2 linked regions of the Desulfofalx alkaliphila DSM 12257 genome follow. The protein of the gene in region 1 interacts with the protein of each later gene in a pairwise test. Links are inferred from orthologs where the notes say so. Each region holds a gene or a part of one and is shown on either strand. Other genes may lie near its edges.

Region 1 (6,751 bases):
TCCACATAGGCGGGCACTACCAAACCGATTTTGGCACCGTCTAGGTTAGCTCCCAAGTTCTCCACATCATCTTTAACCCTATCCAGGTACTCTCCGTGGGTAACCGGCAGCCAAGATGACACAATGGCGTCAAAATCCCCCCGGCTCAAGCCGGTGTACATCAATGCAGCATCCACCGGAACGGTTTCCACCTCATAACCCATTTTGCTCTCCAGTACTTCTTTAACCACGTGTGTGCTGGCAATTTCAGAATCCCACTCTACATATCCCAACACAACTGTGCCTGCATCCTGTGCTTGCTGTGCCGCAGGGTCCTGTTCTCCCCCGCCGCCTGTACAACCCGCCAATGCTAGGCTCAAAATGACAAGCATGGCAAGCAGTACACTGGCTTTACTAAATCTTTTCACCTTTTCTCCCCCTTATTTATTTGTTTTGTTATTAAACCCAATTTTTTGGGTAATGCGGTCAAGGATGATAGCTATAATTACAATTGATAGCCCGGCTTCAAAGGCCAACCCCACATCCAAACGTTGAATTCCCCGGAGCACCATACCGCCTAAGCCACCCACACCAACCATAGCTGCAATTACCACCATTGATAAGGCCAACAGTATGCATTGGTTTACACCGGCCATAATGGTGGGCATGGCCAAGGGTAATTGTACCTTAAACAGTTTCTGACTTTCGGTGGCCCCAAAGGCTTCAGCAGCTTCTATCAAATCTTCAGGGACTTGTCTAATACCCAAGCCGGTGAGCCTAATGGCCGGAGGCATTGCAAACACAACGGTAGCAATTAAGCCCGGCACTTCTCCGATGGCAAAGAGTATTACCACCGGCACTAAATATACAAAGGGCGGCATTGTCTGCATAAAATCCAAGATGGGCATGACCACCCTATGGGCCATCTGGTAACGGGCAGTGAGAATTCCCAAGGGTATGCTGATAATTAAAGCAAAGAGTGTGGCTATTAATACCAAGGCTATGGTATCCATTGCCGGTTTCCACATACCCATATTTAGAATTAACAGTAAACCAAGGGCGGACCCAATGGCTACCCTGTTACCGGCAAGCCGCCATGCAATGGCAGATACAATTACGATAAAGAGCAAGGGCGACATCATATTCAGCAAATCTGCAAAATTGCCCACCAGCGCTTTAATGACTATTGTTATAAAATCAAATAGCCAGCCCAGATAGGTTTCAGCAGCGTCCACCAACAATTCCGCACCGGCACCAATGGGAAGTTTAGGCAATTCCATTTTATTCGCCCCCCTTCTTCATCATGCCGGCCAGCACCGCGCCCCGTACCAGTACACCTCTTAATTTGTCCTGTTCATCAACCACGGCCACAGGGTATTTTGAGTCTGCCATCAATGGAATAATTTCATTCACATGGGCTTCCAAATTTACCTTTGGGACATCAGTTATTACCAGCCGATTAATATCATTGTAACCGTTTACCACCGCGTCAACACAGCAGTCCGCAGTTACAATACCCAAGAGCTTTCTGTCCCGGGTAGTTACAAAAATACTGGATAAACCGTGCTCCTTCATTAGGCGCAATGCCAAGCGAGGGCCGTCCTTTATGGTAATCACCACCTGTGGGCTCTTCATAATGCCCTCAGCGGTAAGTACCTTGGTCATGTCCACATCTTCTACAAAGCGTTCAACGTAATCATTGGCAGGGTTTGTTAATATTTCTTCAGGTGTGCCTATTTGCACAATGGCACCGTCCTTCATTAGGGCAATGCGGTCACCAATTTTAAGGGCCTCATCCAAATCGTGGGTTACAAATATGATAGTCTTGTTCATCTGGCTTTGAATGGACAAGAGTTCGTCTTGCATTTCTTTACGAATTAAGGGATCCAAGGCACTAAAGGCTTCATCCATTAGCAGTATATCCGGATCGCTGGATAGGGCCCTGGCCAAGCCTACCCGCTGCTGCATCCCACCGGAGAGTTGACTTGGCATAGACTTCTCATAACCCTTTAAACCAACCAACTCCAATGCCCGTTGGGCCTTGTCAAATCTTTCTTGCTCATCAATGCCTTGTATTTCTAAGCCAAAGGCAGCGTTTTCCAATACGGTACGATGTGGGAACAGGGCAAACTTTTGAAACACCATCCCTAACTTCCGCCGTCTAATGTTGCGTAATGACTCTTCATTTACCTTAGTTATATCTTCCCCGTCAATATAAACTTCGCCTCCGGTAGGGTCAATCAATCGATTCAAACAACGTAGCAGCGTTGATTTGCCGCTACCGGATAAACCCATCAGCACAAAGGTTTCCCCAGCTTCCACATCAAAATTTATATTATATACTCCCACTGTTTGTTTGGTTTTTGCCAAGATTTCATCTTTATCTATACCCTGCTGCAGCAACTTTAATGCCCTGTCAGGGTTGTCGCCAAATATTTTCACTAAATTTTTAACCTCTATCTTCTTCATTAATTACAACCTTCTTTCGTAAATTGCTGAGGTTACAAAAACAGTTTATTATCACCGCCCGGTATATAATCTATATTGTAAGCCCATACCCTAGTTTTATCCGATAATTTCAACTTAAAAAATAAAAGGGTTATAAATTAACCCCATAACAAAATTATTCCATTTTGTTATGATTATAACAGTAGGTCACTTGGTTTGTCTAGGAACAATATAACAATAAGAAACGGGATAAGCTAATCTTATCCCGTTCACTTAAAATAATTACTTGATATTCACTTATTTGTTTGTTTCCTCATCTTTTTTAAAGGTTTCAGTACCCGACGCACCACATGCAGGGCATTTTCTTGGCTTGCAGCGACCCTCTTTTTTCTCACCGCACTGGGTGCAGATCCATGTTGCCATTATTTATCACCTCCTAAAGCGGCCTTGCGTAATGCTTGTACCGCATGCTCCCTATCATTGCTGTTAAAGATAGCTGAGCCTGCCACCAATACCTTGGCACCACACTCTACAACCTTTCCGGCTGTTTCTATGTTAATACCGCCGTCCACTTGTATTTCAGTGTTTAGGCCTGTATTAGCTATTAATTCCCGTACTTGCTTAATTTTAGGCAGCACCTGGGGAATAAATTTTTGCCCACCAAAGCCAGGGTTAACTGTCATTAATAACACCAAATCCACCAGTGGCAGTACATGTTCCACAGCACTTATCGGAGTAGCCGGATTTAGTGCCACCCCGGCTTTAACACCCAATTCTTTAATTTGTGTTACTACCCGGTGAAGGTGAGTGCATGCTTCCACGTGCACCGTTACCAAGTCAGCACCGGCTTCCACAAAGTCCGCCAGGTATTTGTCCGGTTGTGCAATCATCAGGTGCACATCAAAAAACATTTTTGAATGGGGTCTTAGCGCCTGTACCACCAATGGGCCAATGGTTATATTAGGTACGAAATGTCCGTCCATCACATCAAGGTGCAAATATTCAGCACCTGCTCGCTCCACAGTGTTCACCTCTTGGGCCAGGCGGGCAAAATCTGCCGACAATATTGATGGGGCCAACTTTATCATACTAATATCTCCTCTCCCGTTCTGTTAACTCGTTTAAAAATTGTAAATAGTTATTATATCTTCCGGCATCAATTTCCCCCAGGTCCACTGCCTTTTTAATTGCACATTGGGGTTCCATGTTATGGGTACAGCTGGTAAAACGGCATTTCCCTTGAAACTTTGCCAGTTCAGGAAAGTAATGCATCAGTTCCGCTGCCGGTATTTCAGGTAGATTGAGGTTTGAAAAACCCGGTGTGTCCACCACCAGGCCGCCGTTTATTGGTAATAACTCAACATGCCGTGTGGTATGCCTACCCCGCTTTAATTTTTCGCTTATTTCCCCTGTTTTTAATTTAAGCCCCGGTTTAATGGAATTTAACAAACTTGATTTACCCACCCCCGACGGGCCTGCAAAAACAGAAATCTTACCCCTCAACTCTGCCCTCAGTTCATCTAAGCCGGTATTATACTTAGTACTGGTATAAAATACCCCATAGCCAATTCTCCGATATAGGTCTAACCATTCCGGTTCTTGCTCCCCTAATAAATCAGCCTTATTTAAACATATTACCGGCTTTACCCCCGAGCTTTCAGCCAGTACCAAAAACCGATCCAAGAGGCTTAAATTCGGTTCCGGGTGAGCAACGGCAAAGGTAATTACCCCCTGATCCACATTGGCCACCGGTGGGCGCAACAATTCATTGCGTCTATTTAGCACCTCATAAACTACGCCGGTATTTTTCTCTGCCGGTTTTAAGCGCACCCGGTCGCCCACCAAAACCTTTTGTTTGTCATAACGAAACTTGCCCCTTAAACGGCAAATCCACTGGGCATCACCGTCCTGCACATAATAATATCCACTATATGCTTTGACAACTATGCCTTCAATCATACAAACCCCCCAAAGAAAAGCTTAAATTATGGGGATTGATCAAACTTTAATTCCCCGTCAATATATACCCGAATGACAGCATTTCCATAATACTCCACAGGCTCCACAACAATTTCACCGGAAGAGCGCGTGGCAACATACACATCCCTGGTGCCACGGACATCCTCCACACTTATTCTCACTTCATGACTTTTTCCATCATCATCAATGGGCACGGTGACATTAACCGTTCTTTTTGCGGGGCCGGGCCCTTCACTTACCACAATTGACACTTCAGAACCTTCTCTTATTTCCGTACCGGATTCGGGAGTTTGTCTAATCACCTGGCCTTCGAGATACCTGTCACTGCGCTCTCCCTTTACAGGTTGAGCCAGCACCAAGTTATACTCAGCCAACCTTGCCCGGGCCGCATCAATGTTTAAGCCAATTAAATTAGGCACAGATTGGAAGTTAAACTCCGGACCCTTGCTTACTTTAAGCTCCACGGTAATACCCTTGGGGTGCTTACCGTGGGGTGGATCCTGACTGATCACGTAGCCCGCTTCTACATTTTCATCGAATACTTCATTTTCCTTATAATTAAAATCAGCATTGTGCAGCATTATTCGCGCGTCACTGATGGGCAGATTTGTCACATCGGGAAGTGTTTGCATTTCCGGACCCAAGCTGACGGTCATCTCTATGGCACGGCCCTTTTTCACCTTGGTACCCGGTGCTATACTCTGGGAAATAACAATCCCCTTCTCAACTGAGCTGCTATGTATTTCACGCTCCGTGGGCTCTAAGCCCTCCCCTGCCAATAAAATGCGCGCTTCTTCCACAGGTAAGCCTTCCACCTCGGGCACTGCCACTTCAGGTACATTTAGGTAATTAAAAAGTGCAAACAACATTCCGCCCAATAAGCTCAAAAGCAACAGACCCGCCAGTACGCTGATTTTGATTGCCTTTGCTTTTTTATCTTCTTTTTTGGACTTTATTTCTTCCTGCTCGGCCTTTATATTGCTTGGTAAAACTTGAGTGGCAAAGTCATCCTCCTGATCCGGAACAGCCCTTTGGCCATTTACAGCCCTCAGCAGTTCCGAACTGAACTCTTGGGCAGACCGGTACCGCTGATCAGGATTTTTTTCCATTGCCTTTAACACAACTCGTTCTAATTCCTTAGGTATATGTGGGTTTATTTCCCCAGGAAGTGGAGGCTGCTCTTGTATATGTTTTAATGCCACCGCCACCGGGCCGTCTCCTTTGAACGGTAGCTGTGAAGTAAGCATTTCATACAGCACCACACCAAGGGAGTAGATATCTGATTGCGGGCCGGGGGTTTCCCCCTTTGCCTGTTCCGGTGATATATAATGCACAGAGCCCATAATAGTTTGAGTATTTGTAATTGTGCCGGTGGTGGCTTCTAAAGCAATGCCAAAATCGGTAAGTTTTACCCGATGGTTAGGGGTAATTAAAATATTATGGGGCTTTACATCCCGGTGTACAATATTGTTTTCATGGGCATGCTGCAGGGCATCACAAATTTGCCGCACAATGCTTACTATTTCATGTATAGGCAGGTCGGGCTTGTCTTGAATAAAATTCTTTAAGTTGTCCCCATCTATATACTCCATTACCAGATAATGGGTATCTTCTTCCTGGCCAACATCATGAATGTTAACAATGTTAGAGTGAGAAAGGCTGGCCACAGCCTGTGCCTCTCGGCGAAAGCGACGGATAAAATCACTGTCAGATACAAACTCCGACCTTAACACCTTAATTGTAACCAAGCGATTTAAAAAAGTATCCTTAGCCTTGTAAACAACGGCCATCCCACCGCCGCCCAGTTGTTCCTGTATTTCATACCGGTTCCCCAATAGCTTACCGATCATTTTTTCTTCACCTCATCAATGCCTCAGATATCACTTTTTGTGCAATTGGTGCTGCCACCCTGCCACCTGAACCACCGTTTTCAATTATTACAGACACCGCAACCCTGGGCTGCTGAACCGGGGCAAAGCCTACAAACCAAGCATGGGAAGCACCATGGGGGTTTTCAGCGGTACCCGTCTTTCCTGCCACCTCTATTCCACCTATGGCCGCAGCCCTTGCCGTTCCCCTCTCCACCGCTGCAGCCATGGCATCACCGATAATCCGGGCCGTTTCTGCGTCAGTGGCCTGCAGCATAAGACCGGGTCTATGCTGATATGACGTTTTGCCTAAAGAGTTTCTTACTTCTTGCACCAAATAGGGCTGCATCATCGAGCCACCGTTTGCCACAGCCGCCGCCACCATGGCCATGTGTAGTGGACTGACCAGCAAATCCCCTTGGCCTATGGCTGTAACCGCCAATTGCCTGCTGTCCATGTTTTCAATATCCCCCATG
Region 2 (6,624 bases), on another replicon or contig:
TATCGTTATTGAGTCCACCGGACGCTTTACCAAGCGCGATGACGCCGCTAAACACCTGAGGGCGGGAGCTAAAAAGGTGGTTATCAGTGCCCCTGCCAAAGGTCCTGACGCAACCATTGTGATGGGTGTTAACCATGAAAGCTATGATGCGGCAAACCACCATATTGTATCTAACGCCTCTTGTACCACCAACTGTTTGGCTCCGGTGGCCAAGGTGATTAATGATAAATTTGGAGTGGTAAAGGGTTTAATGACAACGGTGCACTCCTATACCAATGACCAGCAAATTTTAGACTTGCCCCACAGGGACTTGCGCCGGGCAAGGGCCGCCGCCATGTCTATCATTCCCACCTCCACCGGTGCGGCTAAAGCTGTGGCCCTGGTGTTGCCGGAGTTAGAAGGAAAGTTAAACGGTTTTGCCATGCGGGTGCCCACACCCAACGTGTCTGTGGTAGACCTTACTGTGGAATTGAAAAAGTCAACCACCGTTGAAGAATTAAATGAGGCCCTAAAGGCTGCGGCAGAAAACGAAATGAAGGGCATACTGCATTTTAGTGATTTGCCCCTGGTATCCAGCGACTATAACGGTGACCCCCATTCTTCTATTGTGGACGGCTTGTCTACCATGGTTATGGACGGCAATATGGCTAAGGTTGTTGCCTGGTATGATAACGAGTGGGGCTATTCTTGCCGGGTGCTGGATTTGGTGCGCTACATTGCGGAAAAAGGGCTGTAGAATTAATCTTGAATTAATAAACCTAATAATCGCCGGTTCCCGGTGAACCGTAACTGTAGGTGATAAAGGTGCTAAAGAAAACCATTGAAGATATTGATGTTAGCGGTAAGCGGGTGCTGGTGCGGGTGGATTTCAACGTACCTTTAAAAGAGGGCCTTATTACTGACGACACTCGCATCCGGGCGGCCTTACCCACCATTAAGTATTTGATAGAGCAAAAGGCCAAGGTTATTTTGATGTCGCACCTTGGCCGGCCCAAGGGCCAGGTAAAGGATGAATTTCGCCTTAACCCGGTGGCTGTAAGGCTCTCTGAGCTCTTGGGTAAAAAAGTAATTAAGGTTGACGACTGCATTGGTGAACAGCCGCAAAAGGCCGTCAGTGAAATGCAGCAGGGTGATGTGCTGCTGCTGGAAAACCTGCGCTTTTATGAGCAAGAAACAAAAAACGATGCTCAATTTGCTAAAGATTTGGCACAGCTGGCCGATGTGTTTGTAAGCGATGCCTTTGGGACTGCCCACCGGGCCCATGCATCCACCGCCGGGGTGGCCCAACACCTGCCTGCGGTGGCCGGTTATTTAATGCAAAGGGAACTGGAAATGTTGGGGCAGGCCCTGTCTTCCCCCCGGCGTCCCTTCGTGGCCATTATTGGCGGTGCAAAGGTGTCTGATAAAATAGGTGTTATTGAAAACTTACTGGGTAAGGTAAACACCTTGATTATAGGCGGCGGCATGGCCAATACCTTTTTAAAGGCTAAAGGTCTTAAGGTGGGTAAATCACTGTTGGAAGAGGATAAAATAGAGCTGGCCAAGGAACTGCTGCAAAAGGCATCGGCAAGCAAGGTGGATTTATTGCTGCCCCTTGATGTGGTGGTGGCACCGTCGCCGGAATCCGGCGACCGGAGCACCCTTGTGGCTGTGGATGCTGTACCCGATGACCAAATGATATTGGATATCGGTCCCCGCAGTGCAGAGCATTTTGCCCAGGTGGTGTCGGAGGCCGGTACCGTGGTATGGAACGGCCCCATGGGGGTCTTTGAGCAGGATGCCTTTGCCAAGGGTACCGAGGCAGTGGCCAGGGTACTGGCCAAATCCAATGCCATCAGTGTGGTGGGTGGCGGAGATTCGGCCGCTGCCATTAAGAAAACCGGCGTAGCCGAGCAAATCAGTCATATTTCCACCGGGGGCGGAGCCTCCTTGGAGTTTTTAGAGGGTAAAGAATTGCCGGGAGTGGTGGCCCTACTGGATAAGTAACCACTCATTGTGATGTTGAGTTTTTGCAGGGGCGGGCAAAGAAACCCGCCCCTGGTTTGCACTGTCAGGCTTCGGTTTTAAAAACCGAAGCCTGTTCCTAAGAGGGGAGGTATTTTTATTGCGCAAGCCAATTATTGCCGGAAACTGGAAGATGCATAAAACGGTGCAGGAGGCCAAGGATTTTACCAAGGCCTTGGCAGATATGGTTGCTAATTCCCAGGTTGAGGTGGTGCTGTGTCCGCCCTTTACAGCCCTGGCAGCGGTGGTGGAAGCCGCAGAGGGGACTAATATTGCAGTGGGGGCCCAGAATGTGTATTGGGAAGAAAAGGGGGCCTTTACCGGTGAAATTTCGCCGGGAATGTTAAAGGAAGTGGGCTGCAAATACGTAATTGTGGGCCACTCTGAACGCCGCCAGTACTTTGGTGAAACCGATGAGACGGTAAATAAAAGGGTTAAGGCTGTATTGAACGAGGGCATGGTGCCGATAATATGTGTGGGTGAAACTTTAGATGAGAGGGAGCAGGGCATCACTGAGAAGGTGGTTCGCACCCAGGTGGAAGGAGCGCTCAAGGGGCTTGATGCTGCAACTGTGGCCGGCTTGGTGATAGCCTATGAGCCGGTGTGGGCCATCGGTACCGGTAAGACTGCTTCGGAGGAAGACGCCCAGGGGGTAATTGCTTATATCCGCAGTGTAATAAAGGAGCTGGCCCAAGACAGTGCTGACCGGGTGAGAATACAGTATGGCGGCAGTGTAAAGCCGGCCAATATTGTGGGTTTGATGCAGCAGCCGGATATTGACGGTGCACTGGTGGGCGGAGCCAGCCTGGAACCGGAAAGCTTTGGGGGCATTGTTAAAGGAGCGGCCGGGGCCTAATGGGGGGTAGATATTTTTGACAGCGCAGGTTAAACCCACGGCGTTAATTATTCTGGACGGTTGGGGTATAAACTCCCAAGAAAGCGGAAATGCCATTTGCCAAGCCCAAACACCTAATATTGATAAGTTATTAAAGAAATACCCCCATACCTTACTCAGTGCCTCCGGTGAAGATGTGGGACTGCCTGCCGGCCAGATGGGCAACTCTGAGGTGGGCCACCTGAACATTGGAGCCGGCAGGGTGGTCTACCAAGATTTAACCCGCATTACTAAAGCCATTCGGGACGAAAGTTTTTTTACAAACGAAGAGCTTTTAGCGGCTGTGAATTATGCTAAGGAGAATAACGGCGGCCTGCATCTGATGGGATTGCTGTCTGACGGGGGTGTGCACAGCCATATAGAGCATTTGTTTGGCCTGTTGAAATTGGCTAAAGAGGAAAAGATAAAACAGGTATATATACATGCCTTTTTAGACGGCCGTGATGTACCCCCGGCCAATGCCTTGGAATATATTGAAGCCTTGGAGCAAAGGTGTGCTGCCCTGGATATAGGTAAAATTGTCACCGTAATGGGCCGCTACTACGCCATGGATCGGGATAAACGCTGGGAAAGAACCGAAAAGGCTTACCGGGCCATGGTGACGGGGGAGGGGTATAAGGCAGAAAGGGCCGAAGAGGCCTTACAGGAAGCTTACCGGCGTGGGGAAACTGACGAGTTTGTGCAGCCCACAGTGATTGTAAATGACGACGGAAAGCCCCTGGCCACTGTGGTGGACGGTGACGCCGTCATATTTTTCAACTTTAGGCCTGATCGGGCCCGCCAAATTACCAGGGCCTTTGTGGACAAAGATTTTACAGCCTTTAAGCGCCCCGCTGCCCATCCCAGGGTGCACTTTACTTGTATGACCCTTTATGATAAAACAATTGAAGCACCGGTGGCATTTAAGCCCCAAATGCTTAAAAACACCTTGGGGGAGGTACTGAGTAATAACGGTATTAGGCAGCTGCGCCTTGCCGAAACGGAGAAATATGCCCACGTTACCTTTTTCTTCAACGGTGGGGTAGAAAAGCCCAACCCCGGTGAGGAGCGAGTGCTCATTCCGTCGCCCAAGGTGGCCACTTACGACTTAAAACCCGAGATGAGCGCCTTTGAAGTTACAGATGCATTAATTGAACAACTTGAGAAGGATAAGTTTGAAGTTATTATCATGAATTATGCCAATGCTGACATGGTGGGCCATACCGGGGTGATGGATGCGGCAGTTTGTGCCGTTAATGCGGTGGACAGCTGTTTGGGTAGGGCGGTGGATGCCATTTTAGAGCGCGGTGGGGTGGCAATAATCACTGCCGATCACGGCAATGCAGAGCATATGATGGACGAGGAAGGCAAACCCTTTACCGCACATACCACTGATCCGGTGCCCCTGATCTTGGTGGGCCACGGCAAGCTGCGCCACGCCAAACTAAGAAAGGGTCGACTGGAAGACATCGCCCCCACTCTGTTGGAATTATTACATATTGATAAGCCCCTTGAAATGACCGGCACTTCGTTGATAGAAAAGTAGTATGAAGATTTTTCTAAAATAAGATAACACTGCACTTGCTAAGGAGGCGTTGTAAAAATGTCAACAACCATTATAGATATCTATGCCCGGCAGATACTGGATTCCCGGGGCAATCCCACAGTGGAAGTGGACGTGATTTTAGAGGACGGCACCCTGGGACGGGCTGCCGTTCCTTCCGGGGCATCCACCGGTGCCTATGAAGCAGTGGAACTGCGGGATGGCGATGCCGACCTTTACCTGGGCAAAGGGGTAACCAAGGCCGTAGAAAATGTCAACAGCATCATTGCCCCGGAAATAGTGGAAATGGATGCCCTGGACCAGATTGGCATTGACCAGGTGATGATTGAATTAGACGGCACACCAAATAAGGGGAAATTGGGTGCCAACGCCATTTTGGGAGTTTCCTTGGCGGTGGCCAAGGCAGCGGCAGAATCTTTGGGCTTACCCCTCTACCAGTATTTGGGCGGAACAAACGCCAAGGAATTGCCGGTGCCCATGATGAACATTTTAAACGGCGGCGAGCATGCCGACAATAACGTGGATATTCAAGAGTTTATGGTAATGCCGGTGGGTGCTAAAAACTTTAACGAGGCACTGCGCATGGGCACAGAGGTTTTTCATAACTTGAAAAAGGTGTTGAAGGAAAAGGGCTTAAACACTGCTGTGGGGGATGAAGGCGGCTTTGCACCCAACCTGGGTTCTAACCAGGAGGCCCTGGAGGTTATTGTGGAGGCCATATCCGCTGCCGGCTACAAACCGGGGCTGGATGTTGCGCTGGCCTTGGATGTGGCGGCAACTGAATTGTATAAAGACGGCAAATATGTGCTGGCCGGTGAAGGAGTTACCAGAACGGCCGCCGAAATGATAGATTATTATGCCCAACTGGTGGAGAGATTCCCCATTATATCCATAGAAGACGGTTTGGCAGAGGATGATTGGGGCGGCTGGAAACAACTTACCGAGCGTTTGGGCAGTAAGGTTCAACTGGTGGGGGATGACCTCTTTGTTACCAACACCGAGCGTCTGGAACAAGGCATCACATCCGGAGTGGCAAACTCCATCTTGATTAAAGTAAATCAAATTGGTACTTTGACGGAAACCTTGGACTGCATTGAAATGGCCAAGCGGGCAGGCTATACGGCGGTTGTGTCCCACCGTTCCGGTGAGACAGAGGATACCACCATTGCTGATTTGGTGGTGGCAACCAACGCCGGTCAAATTAAAACCGGTGCCCCATCAAGAACGGATCGGGTGGCCAAGTACAACCAGCTGCTGCGTATAGAAGAAGAACTGGACCGCTTTGCCCGGTTTAAAGGGAAAAAGGTATTTTATAATCTAGGTTAGCCGGCCTTTGTGGCGGTTTGTATATCGGACCTGCCTACCGGGCGGGTACAGTGGGCCTGTGACTTTTTTGTCGGTTTGATTGTGTGGTATTTTACCTTATGATATAATTGTCTTTGGTAAACTATACTTTACTAAGGTGGTGAAACCATTGCTAAAGGGAATAATAATCGGTCTCCAAATACTACTGGCCCTTGGAGTTATTGCTACTGTTTTACTGCAGTCCGGTAAAAGTGCGGGCTTGTCAGGGGCTATTGCCGGGGGTGCTGAGCAGATGTTTGGAAGAACCAAAGGCTTGGATGAGAAGCTGGGCAAGCTCACAGTGGCTTTTAGCATTATCTTTGCAGTTCTCTCATTGACGCTGGCAGCAATTTGGTAGCCAACCACCTAGGTGCTCATTGGCAGCAAAGTTAATTCAGTTTTTTAGGGGCGCGATTATTCGCGCCCTTTGTGAACTGGCCCAAGTTTTAGGAGAAAGAAGATAGATTAAAATAATAATAACTTTCACAAGCAGACAGGCAAACTTCTAATATTTAGTGAAAACAAGCTCATAAACGAATTTTTTCGACACCTTTCAACTCAGTGTAAAAGCTGAGTAGAATTTGTTTTGTCTTCTTGTGAAATAAAGTGCTTCTATGCTATAATATAGTGCAAGGATAATACCCCTGCTGTCAAGCTTGGCCCCTAGAGAGATACTTTAAGGCCTGATACTTGGAAATTATTATTTTGTGTGTTATTTTTAGGAGGGGTGTTTCCAATATAAATGGGGAGGTGATTTGTGCTCATAGGCCTATACGCCTGAATGACAGGCAGTGATAGGTGTGGGTTAAGGTACCTCGTTTTATTCTGTGTTCTGGAG

What was found.
Region 2: the proteins of rpe (region 1) and eno interact in binary tests that used the Escherichia coli proteins (3 or more experiments, as listed by UniProt). The link is inferred for Desulfofalx alkaliphila DSM 12257 from one-to-one orthologs.

What each region holds. Positions count from the first base shown.
Region 1 is NZ_JONT01000013.1:83,297-90,047, reverse strand. The notes cover bases 1,683-4,605. They hold rpe (ribulose-phosphate 3-epimerase), read right to left. Parts: upstream 3,516-4,605; coding sequence 2,850-3,515; downstream 1,683-2,849. Other genes in these bases: pknB (Stk1 family PASTA domain-containing Ser/Thr kinase), read right to left, coding at 4,413-4,605; rsgA (ribosome small subunit-dependent GTPase A), read right to left, coding at 3,517-4,386; BR02_RS16000 (RCKP-type rubredoxin-like domain-containing protein), read right to left, coding at 2,725-2,850; BR02_RS0108640 (quaternary amine ABC transporter ATP-binding protein), read right to left, coding at 1,683-2,448. Also shown: BR02_RS0108650 (glycine betaine ABC transporter substrate-binding protein), read right to left, coding at 1-407; BR02_RS0108645 (ABC transporter permease), read right to left, coding at 420-1,259; more of BR02_RS0108640, read right to left, coding at 1,261-1,682; more of pknB, read right to left, coding at 4,606-6,257; BR02_RS0108615 (peptidoglycan D,D-transpeptidase FtsI family protein), read right to left, coding at 6,265-6,751. UniProt on the Escherichia coli protein: Catalyzes the reversible epimerization of D-ribulose 5-phosphate to D-xylulose 5-phosphate.
Region 2 is NZ_JONT01000017.1:4,987-11,610, reverse strand. What follows is about bases 3,829-6,624. They hold eno (phosphopyruvate hydratase), read left to right. Parts: upstream 3,829-4,481; coding sequence 4,482-5,768; downstream 5,769-6,624. Other genes in these bases: secG (preprotein translocase subunit SecG), read left to right, coding at 5,917-6,144; gpmI (2,3-bisphosphoglycerate-independent phosphoglycerate mutase), read left to right, coding at 3,829-4,424. Also shown: gap (type I glyceraldehyde-3-phosphate dehydrogenase), read left to right, coding at 1-736; BR02_RS0109885 (phosphoglycerate kinase), read left to right, coding at 805-1,986; tpiA (triose-phosphate isomerase), read left to right, coding at 2,105-2,860; more of gpmI, read left to right, coding at 2,877-3,828. UniProt on the Escherichia coli protein: Catalyzes the reversible conversion of 2-phosphoglycerate (2-PG) into phosphoenolpyruvate (PEP). It is essential for the degradation of carbohydrates via glycolysis.